3 regions of the Rouxiella sp. WC2420 genome follow, and region 3 is predicted to be linked to each of the others. Evidence: predicted binding sites of a transcription regulator. Region 3 holds the regulator's gene; each other region holds the start of a gene.

Region 1 (7,342 bases), 300 kb from region 3:
GCGGCACGCTCGGCATAGAAAGCGGCCAGGCGCTGTGGGCCGTCGCTTAGCTCTTCCAGTCCGGTATGCATTGACCCCATCAATACTCGATTTTTTAATTGAGTAAAACCTAGGTCGAGAGGAGCCAGTAAATGAGGATAGGGGACGGATTGATTATGCATGACGTACTCCATCAAAAAGATCCGCAGACTCAGTTATCACCAAGTGGTCGGATGAGATGAAGTTAACTCTATCGCCATCGCGGTGGCTTTCAAACACAGGCCGCTGCGGATGTGACAGCTATCATAAATTATTCTGTTAAAGGGGGCCTCTCAAACACGGGTGGCTTGAGAGGCTGGAGGCCATTAAAGCAGCAGGAAGCTGCTTTCTTTGACATTCAATGAGTCCAGTCCGATGAATACATTAAATTTACCGGCCTGCGACGCCCATTTAAGCTGATTGTCGAAGAAACGCAGATCCTTCTCTTGCAGAGTAAAGGTTACGCGCTTTTCTTCACCAGGTTGCAGATAGACTTTCTCGAAACCTTTCAGCTCTTTAATCGGGCGGCTGAGAGAGGCCGTCACATCTTGGGTATAAAACTGAACGATAGTCGCACCGGCAACCTTACCGGTGTTTTTCACCATCACGCTGGCCTTGATATCGCCGGTACGCGAGAGGGTGGTGGAGGACAGGCTGACATCAGAAACGGAGAAATCGGTATAACTCAGGCCATAGCCAAACGGGAATAGCGGGCCGTAGGCGGTATCAAAATAACGTGAGGTGTACTTGTCCGGTTTTTGCGGATTGAACGGACGGCCAGTGTTGAGTTCACTGTTATAGATAGGGATTTGGCCGACATCGCGCGGGAAAGTCATCGGTAGCTTGCCCGAAGGATTGTAATCGCCAAACAACACATCGGCGATGGCGTGGCCGCCTTCTGTGCCGCTATACCAGGTTTCCAGCATTGCGTTGGAGATGTCGTTTTCCCAGCTCAGGGTCAACGGGCGTCCGTTCATCAGCACCAGCACCAGCGGCTTACCGGTGGCTTTCAGAGCTTTGATTAGCGCCTGCTGTGCTTGCGGAATATCGATATTGGTGCGGCTTGAGGCTTCGCTGGACATGCCCTGAGATTCACCAACAACCGCGACGATGACATCGGCCTGGTCAGCGGTTTTCACCGCTTCGTCAATCATCTGCTGTGGCGTGCGAGGATCGTTGACGACCGCTTTGTCATAAGAGTTCAGGAAATCGTAAATCGCTTTGTCATTGGTAATATTCGAGCCGCGAGCGTACAGCAAGGTGGCTTTATTGCCGAGTGCATCCTGCATACCTTTCAGCACGGTAACCGACTGTTTTGCAACGCCTGCAGCCGACCAACTCCCCATCATGTCGCGCTGGCTGTCTGCCAGTGGGCCAATCAGCGCAATAGTGCCTTTCTTTTGTAGCGGTAAAATGTGATTGTCGTTTTTCAACAATACCAGCGTGGTGCGAGCCACTTCCCGCGCCTGTGTACGATGCAGACGGCTTTCGGCGTTGGTATTGGCAGGGTCACTCGAGGCCGGGCCGAGATGGCGATAAGCATCGGCAAACAGGCCCATATCCCACTTGGCAGTTAATACATCACGCACTGCGCGGTCGATATCCTGCCGAGAAACTAATCCATCCTTGAGGAGCCCTTTAAGATATTTGCCGTACATGTTGTCGGCCATATCCATATCCACCCCGGCTTTCAGCGCCATGGCAGCGGCCTGACGATCGTTTTCGGCTACTCCATGTTTAACCAGCCCGCCAATCGCTCCGTGATCGCTGACTGTCAGTCCGTGGAATTTCCACTGGTCGCGCAAAATATCCTTCAACAGCCAGGTATTGGAGGTTGCCGGAACGCCGTTGACCGAATTCAGAGCGACCATCACCCCGCCTGCTCCGGCATCAAGCGCGGCTTTATAAGGCGGCATATAGTCGTTAAACATGCGCGACAGGCTCATATCGACAGTGTTGTATTCACGACCGCCTTCCACTGCACCATACAGGGCGTAATGTTTAACGTTAGCCATGATGTTGTCAGGAGCCGAAGGGTCATTGCCCTGATAGCCTTTTACCGTAACGGCAGCCATGAGTGAGGTCAGATAAGTGTCTTCGCCAAAACCTTCCGACACGCGGCCCCAGCGGGGATCGCGGGTGATATCCACCATGGGTGAGAAAGTCATGTTGAGTCCGTCCGCAGCAGTTTCTTCTGCCGAGATGCGGGCACTTAGGGCTACTGCATTAATATCCCAGCTGGCGGCCAATCCCAAACTGATGGGGAACACGGTACGCTGGCCATGGACAACATCATAGGCGTAAAACGGTGGGATCTTCAGGCGGCTATACTGCACCTGATCCTGCATGGCGCGAATATCGGGTTTCGTTACCGTGTTGAACACTCCGCCCACTTTATCGGCGCGAATGTCAGCCATAATCTGTTGTTTTGGATTATCCGGCCCGACGCTGACCAGATTAAGCTGGCCGATCTTTTCGTCCAATGTCATTTTATTCATCAGACTGGAGATAAAGGCGTCTCGCTGTTTCACCTGTAATTGGGGAATATTGGCAGAGGCGGGTGTTGATGAAATATTTTGAGCATAGAGCGGCGAGCTAAACATCAAAAATGCTGCACTGAGTAAATAATGCTTTTTCATTAAATATCCTAGATCTAAACACCGGCCTACCGACAAAAATACTCAATTATTGCAGGCAAACTTAGAAAGATTTTTTATGGTAATTAGAAGAAGAATTTAATAGGGAGCTGGGGGAATGGCAATGTATATATTGGATAAGCATAGGATTAATCACGGTATCACACATTCAGTCGAGTGTTTTGATACCGCAATAGTCTGGCAATAGCGGGAATAGCTAAGTGACGCGTCAGAGGTTTGCGTTATGGCATCGGCCAATTGGTTGGCGTTTTACTCATCACATCGATAAATACGTCTTTCGAGGCCAACCAGAAATGCGTCATCGCTTCAATACTCAAGTTCATACCCATTAATCCCATGACAAACCAGAACGTCATCGACAGGCCAAGGCCACTGCATACAAATGCCAGGGTATTCTTACTGGTTTGACGGCAAACTACATTGAGTTGGCTGGCGAAAAACATCATAAAGGCGCTCAGTAATTCCCAGCGCATCATCATGAAACCAGTAGTCAGGGTATTCATCGGTTCTCATTCCTTAGTGCAATCAATCTTTTACGCTTACTAAACGGCATAATTCCATGGCAAAGCCATGAATTTAAATAGGTAATGGTAGAAGTTTGGAAAAGTTAAATGGTGTCAAAGTGTGATTCAGGTCACATTATATCATCTGTTTTTAGAATTGTGCAAAAAACAATCTGGAATAATAACCGACATAAATCGTCTAAAAGTTATTAAAAAATGCACCTTATACTTTTTTAACGAAAATTTAACTGAGTTGGTCAAACTGATTACGGGTGATAGCCTAAGAATTTTCTCAACATCGGTGGCAGTAGTTTGGATTCTCTTTAGGCCAAAGATTTGTGAATGAGTAAGTAAATTTATGAAATGGAGCCGATTAGGTCTCAAATTCAAGGGATTTGACTAATTTATAACTATAAAGCATAAGTTTTTTTTGAGTGGTTTTAGGTTGCAACGCAATTACTAAGAAAAATCCTAGTCATACCTTATGGATTTAGTCACTATTTTTGCATGAAATTTAAGCAATATCTGGCTGCGGGATTTAAAGTGCCAGATGGAAGTTTTGATAAATATTAAAAGTCGATATAAAAAATGGCTATAAGCGCTTTTTTTCGGGTGTTTACGTCTTAATTCAAATTTAATGAATTAAGCCTATTCATGATGTGCGCCTAAAATTATATTTTTAAGGGCCGTTAGGATGACTCTTTATATTTAAGGGAACTATGAAAAACTTGGTCTTAATGGAACCGCATTCCTTTACCTGTATGGCTATTAGAACGCTCATTCCTGAAGATGTAAAAATCAGAGGCGCGCTAAAAGGTTATCCTCCGCTACAGTCTATGCTTGATGCAGAAATGATCGATATTGTCATTATGGAAATATACGATACGAATTTATTTCCCATGGATGGTATAGACTTTATACGACGCAATGCACACCATTGGAATCGTGTAACACTGATTATTTGTACGGATGTTGATAATATTTTTCTTATCAAAGAGTTAATGAAGTGTAAGGCCCGCGTTCTTATATCTAAAAAAGATGACATTGCTTCTATTCAGCACGCTATCGATAAAGGCATTTCGGGTGATTATTACTGTAGCTCTAACTTACTTGCTGTTGTTAATGCTGATAATAATCAGCTGTCTTTAACCTCAAGCGAGCTGAGGGTGATGTCATTATTATTGAATAACAATACGCCGATTGAAATATCAGAGTATCTTGGCGTCAGCTATAAAACGGTACAAACGCATAAAAGAAACGTTATGCAAAAATTGGGTGCGAGAAATAGTTTTGGATTATTAAAAATAGGCTATGAGTACAAGGCTAAATTATAGTATTGCGTAATCTTCACCAGCCTGGGTGTTTCCCCACCATTCTATAATCCTTATACTGAGGGAAGTGACCAGGCTGCCTTAAGGACGTGAATAAATGGAATGCACATTCAAACTGATGCCGTCTCCTGTCGGGATGCTAACTTTGATAGCCCGAGGAAATGCTCTTGCCGCCGTGCTTTGGGAACATGAGCGAAAAAATCGCGTCCGGCTTGGTGTGTTAACAGAAGACAGCTCCCATCCAATATTGCTTGAAACCGAAAATCAGCTGAACGAATATTTTTCCGGAACTCGGACTCAGTTTCAGCTGGATCTGGATTTTCAAGGCACTGAATTTCAAAAGCAGGTCTGGCAAGCCCTGCTAGACATTCCTTATGGTGAAACCCGCAGTTACGGTCAAATTGCCTTTTCCCTGGGCAATCCCAAGTCAGTTCGCGCCGTGGGGGCTGCCAACGGCCGGAATCCGATTTCTATTATTGCCCCCTGCCATCGAGTGATTGGTGCTTGCGGATCATTGACTGGTTTTGCTGGTGGTCTTGAGGCAAAAGCCTTTTTATTGACTCTTGAAGGGCATAATTTTTCCAAATCGGATCAGACTGCGCTTGCCTATCAAACCGAGCTGCCTTTTTAATGGCATCCAGGACATCTTGCGTATTATCGCGTTATATAGACATCGTTTTACTGTTAAATTTTACTTATGCTAATGTGTTTTTCTGTCGGCTGATGCTAATGGATGATCATGTTATTTCATAATAAATTTATGATGATAAGAAAATCCGGTTTAATCCTATCGTTAAAAATCCTAAAACTTGGTTAACTGAGTGTGCTTGGACAATAGATAACAATTGTCTAGTCTGAAATGTAGGGCTCGAAAGAGTTTTTGCGTAGCTTGCGGCAAAAATTATGTCATTTTCAGATAGTTTCATTATATTCTGATAGGCAAGTAAGTCATTGTATCAAAAATGGGTCTTTCTGTTTTCTTCGATTTCTTCGCGAGTGTTGCTGTTTGTTAAGAGGTCAGGATAGTGGCTCATGCCAAAAGGGATTTTTTTAGGCCGATACCACACTATAAATTAGGATATTTGTTGGTTTATTACTCTATTGCCAGAACAATTATCCTACGATTGACGGGCAAGGAGCCCACAGTGCTATGGTTGCTGCTAAGCCATGGCGGTAGCGTGCTTATAAAACGCGTCAATAAAAACTGTATGTTGAAAAATCTGTAGTCTCATCACCCGCCTGTGGCATTATCATTGTCAGGATTTCTTTTGTCTCAGCTTGGCCGTGTGCAAAGATTTAGTTCGATGACACCTACAAGTTTCAAACGTTGAGCTATTTGTTAGCCATTTAGACGACCGGGATGAATGACTCAGCGTAAATTGCCCTATCTTTTATCTGCATTAAAGGAAAGAGAGCAACCTGATGGCAAAAACAGCGGCGATAAAACGAGCTCCTTCAAAAACTCTTTTTTCTGAGATATGCAGCCTTGCCTTCTTGTTGACAGGTAGCGCCTCAGCAATCCGATCGCTGCAACACATCAATGATTCGCGCACAAATTTTCCCTGGTTAGCCGCCTGCATTATTATCCTGCAACGGATTATCAGTGTTATCGGTGAGAAGCTGATCAGAGTGGGAAGTCAAAAAAAGATCAGCTATCTTTTACTTTGAGACGACTAGTTTTCAGATTTGTAATTACGGCTGCGTTGTCCTTATTTATCATAATAGTTATTATCGTCAAAGTTATCGACTTGATGAGGCAATCAAGCTGAAGGCATCATGGCTTGGTTGAATAGAGCTATATCTTGCTGTAAGCCAATCAACCTGCGACAGTGGTAACCCGATGAAGAAAAAAGTAACAGTAATATTGTTGGGGCCAGTGCTAAATTGGATTTACCTTTAGACCTCTAAGCTACCTGGTTATGTAACGTGGTCGGGCAATAAAATAGGGGATATGGGTGATAGCGCGTCCTTTCCGTAACTTGACTCTAACTTTGAACAAATTTCAATGACAAAAAAATATGCATTCAAGTTGACAGCGATGGCTGTTTTTATAGGACTTCTCAGTGGTTGTACGATAATTCCTGGTCAGGGTTTAAGCACTCTTGGCAAAAATGAGGTTAAGCAACCTGACAGCGGAACAGACTGGGATTCCAAAATTAATGTCTATCCGATGACACCGCAACTGGTAGCCAAGTTGCGTGCAGCGCCTGTCGTGGCAAGACCGAACCCTGAATTAGATGCATTGCTGAGCCGTTATCAATATCGTATCGGTGTTGGTGATGTTTTGAATATTACTGTGTGGGATCACCCCGAGCTAACTACTCCCGCGGGCACTTATCGCAGCGCTGCCGAAAGCGGTAACTGGGTCGGTGCAGACGGTAATATCTTCTATCCTTACATTGGTAGTGTTTACGTAGTGGGTAAAACTATTGATGAAGTTCGTCAAGAAGTCGCCAAGCGCCTTGTGACTTATATTCAAAGCCCGCAGGTTGACGTTAGTGTTGCCGCTTTCCGTTCGCAGAAAGCCTATATTTCAGGTGAGGTGACAAAATCTGGTCAGTTGCCAATTTCGAACATACCGTTGACGGTGGTTGATGCAATAAATGATGCGGGTGGATTGCTGGCTGATGCCGACTGGCGTAATGCTATATTGACGCATAACGGCAAAGATCAAAATATCGATCTCTCCGCATTACTGCAGAAAGGCGACCTGACCCAAAACCATTTGCTTTACCCTGACGACATACTTTATGTGCCGCGTAATGATAGCCAGAAAGTCTTTGTTATGGGTGAAGTTGTTAAACAGAATACTCAAAAAATCGACAGTAGTGGC
Region 2 (7,342 bases), 250 kb from region 3:
CCAGCAGCCCGAAGGTAAATGATGGCGCGGCAATTAGCGGCTGGCTGCGAGCCATGACATAAATCATGCAGGTGACGGTAAAAAGTTGCAGCAGATGAATGGTTGCGGCGAACTGTTGATAGTAAATGTAGCTACCGCTGGCGTTAAACAAACTGCCATATGAGAGATCGACGCTGGCCATAGACGGCACGGTTTTACCAATCTCGGCGGCGATGATGCTGCGATAGCTGGTGTTCAGTTCGGTTATTAGTCCACTGAAATCCTGCGTCGAATAGAGGCCCGCGCCATAAAATAAAGCATTGTAATACAGCACGACACTTGGCTGACGACCGGCCAGCACATCGGCCTCGAAACGTGGGGGAATGTAGAGCAACGCGTAGTCTTGAGCAGTGCGCAGGCGATGCTCGGCTTCTGGTAAACCTCCGGCGTAGGCTTCAACGTGAGCGTGCGAACCAGCATCCAGCTTACGGGTCAGTTCTTTGGAGAGTTTACTGTGGTCGTTATCGACCACTGAAACCGGCAAATCCAGCAGCGTACCTTCGGAGAAGTTGCTGGCTATCAGCGCAAACAGGATCAGCGGAAAACACCAGCACAACCAGTGGATCACCGGCTGTCGAAATGCGTGGTTAGCCTCACGGTTGAATGAACGACTGAAACAGCGCCATGCGGCTTTGGCTCGATGAATTGCGTGGGCCATTAGTGGCTCGCTTTCCACAGCCACAGCGCACTCATGCCCTGCCGTAACCCTGCAACGGGCTGCAGCGGATAGAGCCTGACCTCAAAAGTTTTTAAATCGAAATCACCGGTTGCACGTGTTGCCCGTTTAGTCGCGTAGTCTCCGAGGGGCGCAATGTAGCGGATTTCGGCCTGCACCTCTTTGTTGCCAATACCCGGCACTCGCAGGGTAATTTTGTCCCCCTTACGGATGCCAGCCACGATATCTTCACGCATATTAAAGACAAAATAGGCAAGCGGCAGCTGCACCAGAGTCAGTAGCGGGCTATCTGCGCTTTCTAGTTCGCCGACTTCGGTTGGAATCGGCCCCACTTCTCCGTCAACCGGTGCCTTGACTTGCAGATCGTCGGTTTGCGCTTTCAGTTCCAGCAGATTTTCTTCAGCGACGCGCAGCTCGGCGGCATAGACATCGCGCTGCTCAATACGGTCGCCGTTAAGCCCTTCATCGAGATTTGCTTTGGCGACCTGGACCTGTTGGAAGGCACTGTCGCGAGATTCACGCGAGTCTTCCAGATCAGAAGCCGAAATATAGCCTTTAGCGGCAATACTCGCATTTCGATTATACAGATCACGAGCGTTTACATACGCCGCCTGCGACTGGGCCAGCGTAGCTTTCAGATTACGAATGCTCTCCTCACGCGTTCCGTTCAACGAGAGATCCAACTGAGCCTTGGCCTGATCGCGCGAGGCCTGCAGGGATCGCAACTGGGCCATCAGCTCTGGGCTGTCGAGAGTAATCAGCAACTGCCCGGTTTTAACATCATCCCCGCGCTGCACGTGACGCTCTATAATTCTGCCTTTGGCTTTCGACGCGACGATCACCTCAGGGGCATCGACCTCACCCTGCAATAATAAAGACTGATTACTGGCGCGAAACAATACGGCAAGAGAGATAACAACAGCGACCAAAAGTAACGTGAGCAGGACTCTTTTATTCATCTTTCTCTTACCTTTTAACCTATTTAATGTGTCTATTTTTAGCACATAATATAGTAGTCGATAAGGCATTGAATTGTGCATGGTTACTACAGAATTCGCCCATTTAGAACGATCTACCGCTCAAATAGCGTATTCAGGCGGCAACAAATGATTAATACTGATTTTTATCATTAGCTGGCAAAGATTTAACTTTCGTCAGAGATTACAAGGTGAATAAAAATATGTCTGAAGCGAACGCTAATAGCATTGCTGTACCTTTCTCTGTGCTCGATCTCGCCCCGGTCCCTCAGGGCAAGTCCCCGGCAAACGCTTTCCAGTGCTCTCTCGAGCTGGCACAACATGCCGAAAAATGGGGCTACCAGCGTTACTGGTTAGCCGAGCACCATAACATGACCGGTATTGCCAGTGCGGCAACCTCAGTGCTGATTGGCTTTATTGCCGCCGGTACCAAAAGTATTCGCATTGGATCAGGCGGTGTGATGCTGCCAAACCATTCTCCTCTGGTGATCGCCGAGCAGTTCGGCACGCTGGCCACGCTTTATCCTGACCGTATTGATCTCGGTTTGGGTCGCGCGCCGGGTACCGATCAACGCACAATGATTGCTTTGCGCCGGAATATGTCGGGGGAGATTGATAACTTCCCGCAGGACGTGCAGGAGCTGCAATATTATTTCGACGACGTTAAGCCCGAACAGCCGGTGCAAGCCGTGCCTGGTCAGGGACTTCACGTGCCAATCTGGTTACTGGGTTCAAGCCTTTACAGTGCTCAACTGGCCGCCGCGCTGGGCCTGCCTTTTGCCTTCGCTTCACACTTTGCCCCTGACATGCTCTATCAGGCGTTAGCGATTTATCGCAGCAAGTTCAAGCCTTCCGCCCAATTGCAAAAACCGCATGCGATGGTATGTATCAACGCCATTGCCGCCGATACTGACGAAGAAGCACGCCGGATGTTTACCTCCAACCAGCAACAGTTTATCAATCTGCGTCGTGGTAAACCGGGCAAGCTGCCGGCTCCGGTCGACAATATTGAAAGCCTGTGGGCGCCGCAGGAACGTTTTGGCGTCGATCAGGCTCTTCGCCTGTCGGTAGTGGGTAATAAAGAAACTATTCGTCAGGGCCTGCAGGCAATCCTGCGTGAAACTGACGCCGACGAGCTGATGATTAACGGCCAGATTTTTGATCACACAGCGCGTTTGCACTCGTTCGAAATTGTTTCACAGCTGCAGGGTGAAATAGTAAAACCGGCACGCATCGATTAAACGTTGCCGTTTTCAGCGTATAAAAAAACCAGCCCGAAGGCTGGTTTTTTATTGCTCATCTATCACACGCCTCGCGGCCAGATAGATTATGCGTCGGTAGTGCGACGTGGGGTACGGCTTGGTGGACGACGATCGCCCGCTGCCGAGTTACCGCCTTCACGACGCTCACCGTTAAATGGACGGCCACGGCCTGCGCCAGCACCTGCTCCACCTTCACGACGATCACCGCTGAAAGAACGCGGAGCACCGTTACCGCGACGCTCACCTCCAGCACCGGCTGGACGCTCACGACGATCGGATTGTGGTACTGCATCGCCCATCAACTGCATGTTCATCGGCTTGTTCAGGATACGGGTACGGGTGAAATGAGACAGAATTTCGCCCGGCATACCTTTAGGCAGCTCGATAGTTGAGTGGGTACCGAACAGCTTGATGTTACCGATGTAACGGCTGCTGATATCGCCTTCGTTAGCGATAGCGCCAACGATGTGACGAACTTCAACACCATCATCACGGCCAACTTCAATGCGGTAAAGTTCCATTTCGCCAGCGTCACGACGTTCACGACGTGGAGCGCCATCACGCGCAGGACGATCGCCATCACGTGCCGGGCGGTCGCCGCGAGCAGGACGGTCACCACGAGCCGAGCGATCACCACGGTCAGCACGATCTTCAAATTCGCGACGCGGTGGACGGCTTTTGAAGATTGGGTCAGCGGCAACAATCAGAGGACGTTCGCCCTGAGCCATTTTCAGCAGTGCTGCGGCCAGAGTCTCAACATCCAACTCTTCTGCAGGTTGCAGTTGAGCCAACAGCGCACGGTACTGATCCAAATCGCTGCTTTCAAGCTGCTGCTGAACTTTAGCGGCAAACTTGGCCAGACGGCGTTGACCCAGCACTTCTGCAGTTGGCAATTCCACTTCTGGAATAGTCAGCTTCATGGTGCGTTCTACGTTGCGCAGCAGGCGACGTTCGCGGTTCTCTACGAACAGCAAAGCGCGACCAGCACGGCCTGCACGGCCGGTACGGCCGATACGGTGAACGTAAGATTCTGAATCCATTGGGATATCGTAGTTAACAACCAGGCTGATACGTTCAACGTCCAGACCACGTGCTGCCACGTCGGTTGCAATCAGAATATCCAGACGGCCATCTTTCAGACGTTCCAGAGTCTGCTCACGCAGAGCCTGGTTCATGTCGCCGTTCAGTGCTGCAGAGCTATAACCACTACGCTCCAGCGCTTCAGCTACTTCCAGAGTTGCGTTTTTGGTGCGAACAAAGATGATAGCTGCGTCAAAATCTTCTGCTTCCAGGAATCGAACCAGTGCTTCGTTCTTACGCATACCGTGTACAGTCCAGTAACTCTGGCTGATGTCAGGGCGAGTAGTGATGCTCGACTGGATGCGAACTTCCTGTGGATCTTTCATGAAGCGACGAGTAATACGACGAATCGCTTCTGGCATGGTTGCAGAGAACAGCGCGGTCTGATGTTCAGCCGGGATCTGCGCCATGATAGTTTCTACGTCTTCGATGAAGCCCATACGCAGCATTTCATCGGCTTCGTCGAGCACCAGGCCGCTCAGGTTAGAGAGGTTCAGAGTGCCACGTTTCAGGTGGTCAAGCAGACGACCAGGAGTACCCACAACGACCTGTGGACCCTGACGCAGAGCGCGCAGCTGCACGTCATAACGTTGGCCGCCGTATAGTGCAACAACGTTCACGCCGTGCATGTGTTTAGAGAAATCGGTCATCGCCTCAGCAACCTGAACCGCCAGTTCGCGGGTTGGTGCCAAAACAAGAATTTGTGGTGCTTTCAAAGAAGCATCAATGTTGTGCAACAGTGGCAGCGAGAATGCTGCAGTTTTACCGCTACCGGTCTGAGCCATACCCAGAACGTCACGGCCGCTCAACAGGTGAGGAATACACTCAGCCTGGATCGGTGATGGTTTTTCGTAACCCAGATCGGTAAGGGCAGAAATGATCGGAGCAGACAGCCCCAGGTCAGCAAAAGAGGTTTCAAGCTCAGTAGTCATGTACACGTGCCTCATTAATAATGGCAGCCAGTCTACATAACTCGTCGAGAAAATTTTCAGTCATTTTCATTGAAAAGTGTGAACCGGCTCAAATTAGTTTATAAAACGAACAAAGCAACCCTCGCCCGTTAAGGCGATTAAAAATGGCATAGGCCATGGTTAATCAGGCTGATTAGTGTCGTCAGCTATTGCTGGTCCGATTCTGATAGGTCGTCTTGCTCTTGGCCCAATAGCGCCAATTCCAACAATGCATAGCGGTGCTCAACAAAGTTGTGGACATTGTTAGCTACCGTCAGTTTGAACAGAGCAGAAGCGCTGTCCTTGTCCCCCAGACTTAGGTAATGCTTACCTAAATAGAAGTCAGTTTCACTGAGATGCTCAGCGAGCGAAGTGTTATCCGTTGCTTCTGCCTTCAGGCGGTCCATCAGCGTGGATTCGCTGATTTTGCCAAGGTAGAATTCGACGATATTCCATCCCCATTGCCCTCTGTCCGCTTTGTCATAACGCTGCTGGAGCGCTACTTCGGCATTCTTGGGATTGATTTCTCTTTCCACAAGATATAGCCATAACGAACGGAAGGGATCATTTGGATCGTCTCGATAAAACGCCTGCAAATCATCCTGCGCTAGCGGATATCTGCCACCGTAATACAGGGCGATACCGCGATTTAAACGCGCGTAATTGTAAGTTGGATCAAGCTCTAGTACAGAATCAAACGCTTCATAGGCGGCATCGTAGTTGCCGGCCTGCGTTAGGTAAATCCCCAGGTAGTTAAAAACTTCTGGCATATCAGGACGAATAGACAGCGCTTGTGAAAAATCATTTCGCGCCAGTGCTCTTAGCCCAAGACTATCATACAGCACACCGCGCTCATATAATAGCTGTGCGCGCTCATCATCTGTTAATGAACGGCTGGCAAGTATTTGTTCCATTCGAGCCAGGATAACTTCCTGCTGCAAAGTTGGCTGCAGCGGGATCGCCAGCACCTCGTTTTTGCGCCAGTCATGGTTGCTGCATCCTGCCAACAAAAGTGTTGTCGCAACATAACAACAGCGCAAGAAAGGCTTCATTTCAACTCCCGAAGACAAACATTGGACAAACTTCCTGTTATCCGCTTGCTTAGCATAAGTGCTTCCTGCACTCATGATACGAACAGCCCCCGGCAGAAATACCGGGAGACTGTAAACTACAGGTTACAGATTACTCTGCTGCTGGCTCAGCTGAATCTTCAGATGGCGTGGTCGCTTCTTTAATACTCAAGCGCACACGGCCCTGACGATCAACTTCCAGAACCTTAACCGGTACTTCCTGGCCCATGGTCAGATAGTCAGTTACTTTCTCTACGCGTTTGTCAGCGATTTGAGAAATGTGAACCAGACCTTCTTTACCGCCACCAATGGCAACGAATGCGCCAAAGTCAACGATACGGGTAACTTTACCCTGATAGATGCGGCCAACTTCGATTTCAGCAGTGATCTCTTCGATACGACGGATAGCGTGTTTCGCTTTCTCGTTATCGGTTGCAGAGATTTTCACGGTGCCGTCATCTTCGATTTCGATGGTAGTGCCGGTTTCTTCGGTCAGCGCACGGATTACAGAACCACCTTTACCGATGACGTCTTTGATTTTGTCAGCGTTGATTTTGATGGTGTGAATACGTGGAGCAAACTGAGAGATATCGCCGCGAGATTCGCTGATTGCCTGGTTCATCACGCCCAAAATGTGCAAACGTGCACCTTTGGCCTGGCTCAGGGCAGCCTGCATGATTTCGCGGGTGATACCCTCGATTTTAATATCCATTTGCAGAGCAGTGATACCTTCGCTGCTGCCTGCTACTTTGAAGTCCATATCACCCAGGTGGTCTTCGTCACCCAGAATGTCAGACAGAACAACAAAGTTTTCGCCTTCTTTAACCAGACCCATCGCGATACCCGCAACGGCGGCTTTAATCGGCACACCTGCATCCATCAGGGCCAGTGATGCGCCACAAACAGAAGCCATTGAAGATGAACCGTTAGATTCGGTGATTTCAGACACTACACGCACGGTGTACGGGAAATCTTCGAATTTAGGCATTACTGCCAGCACACCACGTTTCGCCAAACGGCCATGACCGATTTCGCGACGCTTCGGTGAACCTACCATGCCGGTTTCACCAACAGAGTATGGAGGGAAGTTGTAGTGGAACAGGAAGGTGTCAGTTTTGGCACCCATCAGTTCGTCAAGGTTCTGTGCATCACGGGTAGTACCCAGAGTTGCAGTAACCAGAGCCTGAGTTTCACCACGGGTGAACAGTGATGAACCGTGAGTACGTGGCAACACGCCAGTACGAACGTCCAGACCACGGATCATGTCTTTTTCACGGCCATCGATACG
Region 3 (7,342 bases):
CACTTACGGCGGTAACCCGCTGGCCTGTGCGGTAGCGGAAGCCGCGCTGGACGTGATCAACACCCCGCAAGTGCTGGCGGGTATTGCTGAGCGTCGCAATGCGTTTATCAACGCGCTGGAAGCCATTAACGCGAAATATCACGTGTTCAGCGAATTCCGCGGTCAGGGCCTGCTGATCGGTGCCGAGCTGTCAGACAATTACAAGGATCGCGCTGGTGAATTCCTCAATGCGTCGTCTGAGTTTGGTTTGATGATGCTGGTAGCGGGAAGCAACGTAATGCGTTTTGCGCCTTCGCTGGTGATCGACTTCGAAGACATCAAAGAAGGCATGGCACGCTTTGAAAAAGCTGTGCAGAAAGTCGTCGGCTAATAACACTCCGTTTGGTGTGCTGCGCACGGTTTGACTGCATGACTGCATGACTGCATGACTGCATGCGCTGCGCTTACTGGGCGCTGGCCCAGACCAGCCAGAGGGGATTCCAAGGCAAATCCCCTCTGGACACCCGTGCCTTTGCCCTCGCGACGCGATTAGTGCAAAAGAACGAGATCGTTTCATTGACCGCAGCGCGTGGCGTTGGCCACGGCCCTGAGGGCTGCCTTCCCTCGGTCGTGAGCCAAAAACGTCTCCCTCCACTCGCTCAGCGTGGGCCTGATGCCGCCAATCCCACCTTACAAAGAAAACCCGGCAACTTCACGGCGGTCAAGACCCGTTCTTTTAAAGAGCTTTCTTTAATTTTTTTAGATGCTTAGGTTAGTTTTTTTCATTTAAATTTAGAGAGTTAAATTCAGTAGATAGGATGTTTTGATCTTAGTGCAGGTTGCCGGTTAAATGCTCATTGAAATTATTGAACCGGAAAAATTCCTGAGAGCTTATTGAACTTGATTCAAAGTTTATTGACCTTGAAAATGCGATTGCGTCACTCCATAAAACAGCGCTTACTCTTTCACTCTTCTCGTCAACCATATCCCGTGATGCGGCCGTTGTTTCCAGGCGAGGGACGAAATGGTATGCATGGCAGCCAGATGCGACAGCATGCGGCGCAAATGGCGTTCCATCTCGGTGATCGGCATGTCGGAATGCTGCTCCGGCGCGTTAAACAGTGACTTTTCGCTGCTCGGCCCATCATAAATCAGTCGCTGCTGACAGCCTTGCAGCGCGATTTCGCAGGTTTGCAAATACTCGACCGCCAGTTTCGGCGTCAACATGTAATGCTCGCGGGCAAGAATCGTCATCGCGTTGATGTGATCGACGATAAACTGGCTATGAGTTACCCACAAACGCATATCTGACAGATAATCCGAATTAAAACCCGGCTCCTGCATCGCCTGATTCAGCGAGGTGAACAGCTGGTTATGAGCCTGATTGACCTTCATGCGCGCATAGGCCAACTCGGCAGGGTCGGGATTGTCGTGTAAGACTAGCCGAATAGCCTGTTGATCGGTCTCCAGCGCCTGATGGGCGTTGGTCCTGAGCATGCCGCTTTGCCACTGCGGCCACAGCCAAATCGTGCCACCAAACGCCAACGCGCAGCCAATCAGTGTGTCGAACAGTCGCGGCAGCAGGAAATGCGCGCCGTTAAGCGCCAGCAATTGCAGGGTATAAACGGCGGTCACGGTCAGACCAATCATCCCAAGACCGTAGTTTTTACGCAGTACGGTGTAAGAAACCAGTGTGATAATCAGCATGAAAAATAGTGTGATGTTTTGCGGAATTTCTAGCTGCAAAAGCCCCGCAGCGGCAATCAGGCCAATCAGTGTGCCCAATGCTCGGTGCTGGATACGCACACGGGTAGCGTTATAACCATTCTGGCTAACCAGCAGCGTAGTCAGCAAAATCCAGTATGGCTTGGGCAAATTGAAAAATAGCCCCAGACTGCTGCCCAGCGCCAGAATCAGTCCTAAACGTGCAGCATTGCGCAGCGCCGCCGATTTGAAAGATAAATAACTTTTTAGCGCGGGCCAGAACGGCAGGCGATTTTGCGTTTGCATCAGATCGCGACGATACAGCGGGCGCTGGGTGCGCAGCAGGCGAGCGATGCGGCTGAAATGGTAATAGCAGAATTGGCCAACCGGATTATCTCGATAGCGGGAGGAGATTTTTTCCAGCGCCGCCAGCTCGTTGGCCATGGTAAAACGGTCAGAACGGCGATGATAGAGAATGTCTCCGGCTATTACCCGCAGTCGCGTCGCGATAATCTTTGCGTTACGGCGGATAACCGCCTCGGCGTGGCTCTCCTCTACCAGCTTTTGCACCTCTGAAGGTAAATGCAGGCTGACGGTAATATGCTCCTGCAAATCCAGCGCCACCTGAAAACTTCGCAGCAGTCGCTTGTGGTGCTGACGATCGCCGGTCGGCAGCATGTGAATTTGCTGGTACATGGTAGCGATCAGGTCGATAACTTTTTGTTGCCGGTTAAGCAACGGCGGCAGCGCGGTTTCAGGGTCGGTGTGCTGGGTCAGCAGGCTATATTTCGCTTCAAAATAGTCGGCCAGTTCATGGTAAAGCTGGCTGAGAGTTTCGCGCATCGGCTGCTCGTCAGAGAGTCGAAACCAGAACCAGTTAAACAGCCCGTACCACGCCGTGCCGACCACGAACAGCAGTGGAGCCTGCCAGATCGGCACCGCGCCCGCCATACTCAAGGTGAAAATCGCCGCTACCAGTGCGCCGGGCAGCAGGCGAGCATGTAGTGGGCCAATCGCGCCGGTCACGCCAACCAGTAGCGTCAGGCCAAGCATGATCAGCGGCAGCGGCCAATGCCAGTTAATCAGCATCAACTGGAGCAGAACACTGCTTACGGCAAACAGCGAGCCGCCTACAGCAAGGCGTTTGAAAAAACGTTTATGCGGGGTGTCGAGGCCGGAAATATTGCAGCAGGCAGGGACCAGCGCGAACAGCATTCCCATTCTTAACTGACCAAACAGCATGGCGATAGCAATGGGCAGGCAGAGAACCAGCGTTTGTCTCAGCGCGTAGTTAACTTCAGGGTGATAAAAGATTCGTCGCCAAAGCGTCATAATTGAGAGGATACAACAAAAACGGCGCGACAGTTATCTGCCGCGCCGTTTTTAGGACGATTAGCGAGTGCCGTAAACGACAATCGTTTTACCGTGTGCTGAAATCAGACTCTGATCTTCAAGCATTTTTAGAATTCGACCCACAGTCTCGCGTGAACAGCCGACTATCTGACCGATTTCCTGACGGGTAATCTTGATCTGCATACCATCCGGGTGAGTCATGGCATCCGGCTGTTTAGCCAGATTCAGCAGAGTTTGTGCAATGCGACCGGTCACGTCCAGGAAGGCGAGGTTACCCACTTTCTCGGAAGTTATCTGCAGTCGGCTTGCCATCTGTGCGGACAGGCGCATCAGAATATCTGGATTAACCTGGATCAGCTGGCGGAACTTCTTGTAGGAAATTTCTGCCACTTCACAGGCAGTTTTCGCCCTGACCCATGCACTACGTTCCTGACCTTCTTCGAAGAGTCCCAGCTCGCCGATGAAGTCACCTTGGTTAAGGTAGGAAAGTATCATTTCTTTGCCTTCTTCATCTTTGATCAGAACGGCAACCGAACCTTTCACGATGTAGTAAAGCGTTTCGGCTTTTTCACCTTGGTGAATCAGCGTACTTTTAGATGGATACTTATGTATATGACAATGAGACAGGAACCATTCGAGAGTAGGGTCTGTTTGTGGCTTGCCGAGAACCATTAGCTATTATCCTCTTATTATCGCTGCCCAAAATCACAGGGCTTTGAAATCCCTGTTCGGCGATTTTTTACTTCGCGCTCTTTTAGCATATGAACTGACCAGCAATGCTGCAAGCGGCAGGTGGAGTGATTTAAGCTGTAATTTGCCATTATCACCAAGGTTATCCTGTTAACACCTAAAAAACCTAGCCGCAACTTGTTGGAAAGTTTCTTTCGGCTTTGTTTGTAGCACAGGTTTGCAGACGTGTCTTGTGTTGTCTCGCTTCAGCATGACGCGGATCGAGTTACGTTGCCAGTTTCGGGGGTAAAGGGTAGTCTATTTTAAAAATTATGAGCGGAGAAATTCACATGCAGGCACGGGTAAAATGGGTTGAAGGTTTAACATTTCTGGGTGAGTCGGCCTCAGGCCATCAGATTTTAATGGATGGCAATGCGGGTGATAAATCGCCAAGTCCGATGGAGATGTTGCTGATGTCGGCAGGCGGATGCAGCGCCATTGACGTGGTGTCGATTCTGCAAAAAGGGCGCAACGAGATTGTTGGCTGTGAAGTCAAACTGACCTCTGAGCGCCGTGAAGAAGCGCCGCGACTGTTCACTCACATCAATCTGCATTTTATCGTCACTGGTAAAGATTTGACCGATAAAGTGGTTGAGCGCGCGGTAACACTGTCGGCAGAGAAATACTGTTCAGTGTCACTGATGCTGGGCAAGGCGGCGACCATTACCCACAGCTTTGAAGTGATTGACTCACAAGAGTAATCTGCGCAAGCACGACCTCCATCCCTACCACGCAAAACGCTGGCAGTGAACACGGAGTAAATCCAGAAAACGCCGCGCCGTTAAGGTTAGCGGCGTTTTTTGTGAGTATACCAAACAGTATTGCGCGTTCGGCAGACTGTCGATCGGCAGGCGGCACAGCTTGTCTTCGAGGAAAAACGGCGTTGCCATTGCATTGCCCACCACAGAAAGATAATCGGCATTTAGCATCATCATTAGCCCACTGATCAACGAATCAGTGCGGATCGGCGATTGTCCGGCATGGCAGCCATGCTCCTCCAATAGCGCTGCAAGTTGCTGGTAATAGCCCATATCGGTTTCCGGCAGCAGCCAGCTTGCCTCTTTCAACTGATTCAACGACGTGGCCAGTGCCAGCGGGTGCTGTTTACGGGCAATAATACAAAAAGGCGCGTTGAACAGCGGTTCAACCACCATATCTTCTATCGGCAGCCCCGGCCCCAGCGTGCCGATGGCGAAATCCAGACGCCCTTCACGCAGGGCAGGAAGCAGGGTTGAAAGCTGGGTTTCCTTGATGTGCAGCTTGGCCTGCGGGTATTTCGCAGCGAATTCACTGGCAAGAGCCGGGAAAATAGTCAGAGCCAGCAGTGAAGAAAATCCTACCGCCACCGAGCCCTGCGAATACTGATTAATCTGCTGGATTTCATCGGCGGCGCGCTCTAGCTCTTGCAAAATAAACTGCATTCGTTGGGAAAAGGCGCGCCCGGTTTCGGTCAGCGTCATCCCTTGAGAACCGCGCACGATCAGCTGAGTATCGAGAATTTGCTCCAGCTCGCGCAACGTGCGGCTAACCGCAGGCTGCGATTGATTCATGGCTCTTGCTGCACCACGAATGCTGCCACTTTGGATAACCTGCTGAAAAACCTTCAGCTGTTGCAGCTTCGGCAAATATTTCATCGCATACCCCTATCAGTAAAAAGCATCACCCAGTAAAAAATTACATCTTATGGCTGTGAAATAAAACTGCTAGGTTTTTAAGCAGACAGTAAATCACTGTTATAAAAACATAAAAATAAATCAAAGCAAGAGCGTTTCTCTTCTCAGGTCAGGGGTGGCTACTGGGATATAACATTTGAGGATATCAGTTATGAAAAATCGTTCGCTAATGATTTTCTTACTGTTTTTTGGTTATGTTCTGGTTTATCTCGACAAGACAGTCATCGGTTTTGCGCTGTTGCCTATCTCTCGCGAGTTTAATTTACCGCCCCAACAGCTGGGATATATCACCGGCATGTTCTTTTTAGCTTATTCACTGTTCCAGATCCCCTCTGGCTGGCTCAACGATCGTTTTGGTTACAAGAAAGTGCTCGCCTGTTCACTGACTTTGCTCGGCGGTTTTGCCCTGTGTTTTGGCCTGCTGGGATTCGGACTGGGGCTGTTAGTCACTTTCCGTTTCTTGTCGGGAATAGGGCATTCCGGTTATCCCACCTCCTGCGCCAAGTCGGTAGTAGCCAACTTTGCTCTCGAACAACGCACCTTTGCTCAATCGATTTTGTTGTCTTCAGCCGGATTGGCTATGACTCTGGGGCCGCTGCTGGCGGTTTATTGTCTGGCACATTTTGGTTGGCGCGTTTCGTTCTCGACCCTTGGGCTGCTGGCGTTTGTGGTCGCGGCACTGATCCTGTTTCTGGTGCCATCGCCCCCAAAAAGCAGTCTGACCACCGGCTCTCACGCTTCGGCCAGCTATCTCTCTTTGCTGAAGAATCCGATAGTCCTGGTGCTGTTTCTGGCTAACTTCTGCGTCAATATTCCTGCCTATGGATTGATGGCCTGGCTGCCGAAATACCTGGTGCAACAGCGCGGTTTCTCGCTGGAGGTTTCCGGCATGATTGTCGCCATTGGCGGCCTGGGGATTTGGATCTCCTCGCTTTCTACCGGCTGGCTGGTAGGTAAATACCTGCAAGGGCGTGAGCCAAAGGTCATCTTGTATGGATCGCTGCTGAGCGGAATTTGTATCTGGCTGGTGTATGCCTCCAGCTCGATGGTGACGACTTGCCTATTCTTGTTCCTCGGCAATATCTTTCTGATGTCGTCGTTTGTCACTACTTTTACTCTGCCAATGAAACGACTACCCACCAACGTGATGGGCGGAGCTATTGGCCTGCTGAATACCGGCGGCACGCTGGGCGGTTTTGTTGCGCCGATCGTGATGGGTTATTTGATAACGCTGACCCACGGCTATCACTCGACTTTTATCTTTCTGGCGCTGGCAATGTGGGCCTCTGGCCTGCTGATGCTGCCTTTACTTGCCAAAATCCGTCTTGCTGCGCGTGACGCAGCCTAGTTAAACGCACCTTGAGAGGAAGCCAAAATGAGCCACAATTTTGCAGCATTAGTGAGTGAAGTTAACCAGGACGTCCTGCGCTGGCGTCGACATATTCATGCCAATCCCGAGCTCTCCTTTCAGGAGGCAAAAACGGCGGATTATATTGCCGAGCAGCTGTCCGCGATGGCGGGGGTGACATTAAAACGCCTGACGCCGAATAGCGTAATCGCTGAATTGACCGGCGATAAAAATGGGCCGATCTATGCGTTACGTGCCGATATCGACGCCTTGCCTATTCAGGAAGAGACTGACGAAGAATGGCGTTCCACCAACCCCGGCGTGATGCACGCCTGTGGTCACGATGCCCACGCCGCCATGCTGCTGGGCGCGGTGAAGGTGCTGTCACAGTGTCGTTCTTCTTTGAAAGGAACCGTGCGCTTTATCTTCCAGCACGCGGAGGAAGCGCCTCCGGGCGGTGCTCAAGAGTTGGTCAAGCTTGGCGTGCTCGACGGTGTGGACATGATCTTTGGACTGCACGTGTTGCCGAATTATCCGACCGGACAGATTGCGTTGA

What was found. Region 3 encodes CRP, which controls carbon source genes, mostly activating them, when cyclic AMP is high. Its sites were predicted from a motif close to ATGTGANNNNNNTCACAT; they were not measured.
Region 1: AB3G37_RS03105 (YjcB family protein) is a predicted target of CRP. The motif match lies at 3,298-3,315, and genes of this name have one in related genera.
Region 2: yrbN (protein YrbN) is a predicted target of CRP. The motif match lies at 5,043-5,060, and genes of this name have one in related genera.

Annotation. Positions count from the first base shown of each region.
Region 1 covers NZ_CP165628.1:635,913-643,254, forward strand. Annotated here, with positions in the region: gene AB3G37_RS03095 (FAD-dependent oxidoreductase) at 1-161, opposite strand, end outside; gene bglX (beta-glucosidase BglX) at 345-2,657, opposite strand; gene AB3G37_RS03105 (YjcB family protein) at 2,897-3,178, opposite strand; gene AB3G37_RS03110 (DNA-binding response regulator) at 3,898-4,512, shown strand; gene AB3G37_RS03115 (methylated-DNA--[protein]-cysteine S-methyltransferase) at 4,607-5,140, shown strand; gene AB3G37_RS03120 (hypothetical protein) at 5,910-6,089, opposite strand; gene AB3G37_RS03125 (polysaccharide export protein) at 6,515-7,342, shown strand, end outside.
Region 2 covers NZ_CP165628.1:588,329-595,670, reverse strand. Annotated here, with positions in the region: gene AB3G37_RS02915 (ABC transporter permease) at 1-697, opposite strand, end outside; gene AB3G37_RS02910 (HlyD family secretion protein) at 697-1,674, opposite strand; gene AB3G37_RS02905 (luciferase-like monooxygenase) at 1,896-2,933, shown strand; gene AB3G37_RS02900 (DEAD/DEAH family ATP-dependent RNA helicase) at 3,020-4,966, opposite strand; gene yrbN (protein YrbN) at 4,956-5,030, opposite strand; gene nlpI (lipoprotein NlpI) at 5,152-6,036, opposite strand; gene pnp (polyribonucleotide nucleotidyltransferase) at 6,167-7,342, opposite strand, start outside.
Region 3 covers NZ_CP165628.1:339,010-346,351, forward strand. Annotated here, with positions in the region: gene AB3G37_RS01575 (aspartate aminotransferase family protein) at 1-370, shown strand, start outside; gene AB3G37_RS01580 (YccS/YhfK family putative transporter) at 937-3,015, opposite strand; gene crp (cAMP-activated global transcriptional regulator CRP) at 3,076-3,708, opposite strand; gene AB3G37_RS01590 (OsmC family protein) at 4,056-4,466, shown strand; gene AB3G37_RS01595 (LysR substrate-binding domain-containing protein) at 4,491-5,399, opposite strand; gene AB3G37_RS01600 (MFS transporter) at 5,590-6,786, shown strand; gene AB3G37_RS01605 (amidohydrolase) at 6,814-7,342, shown strand, end outside.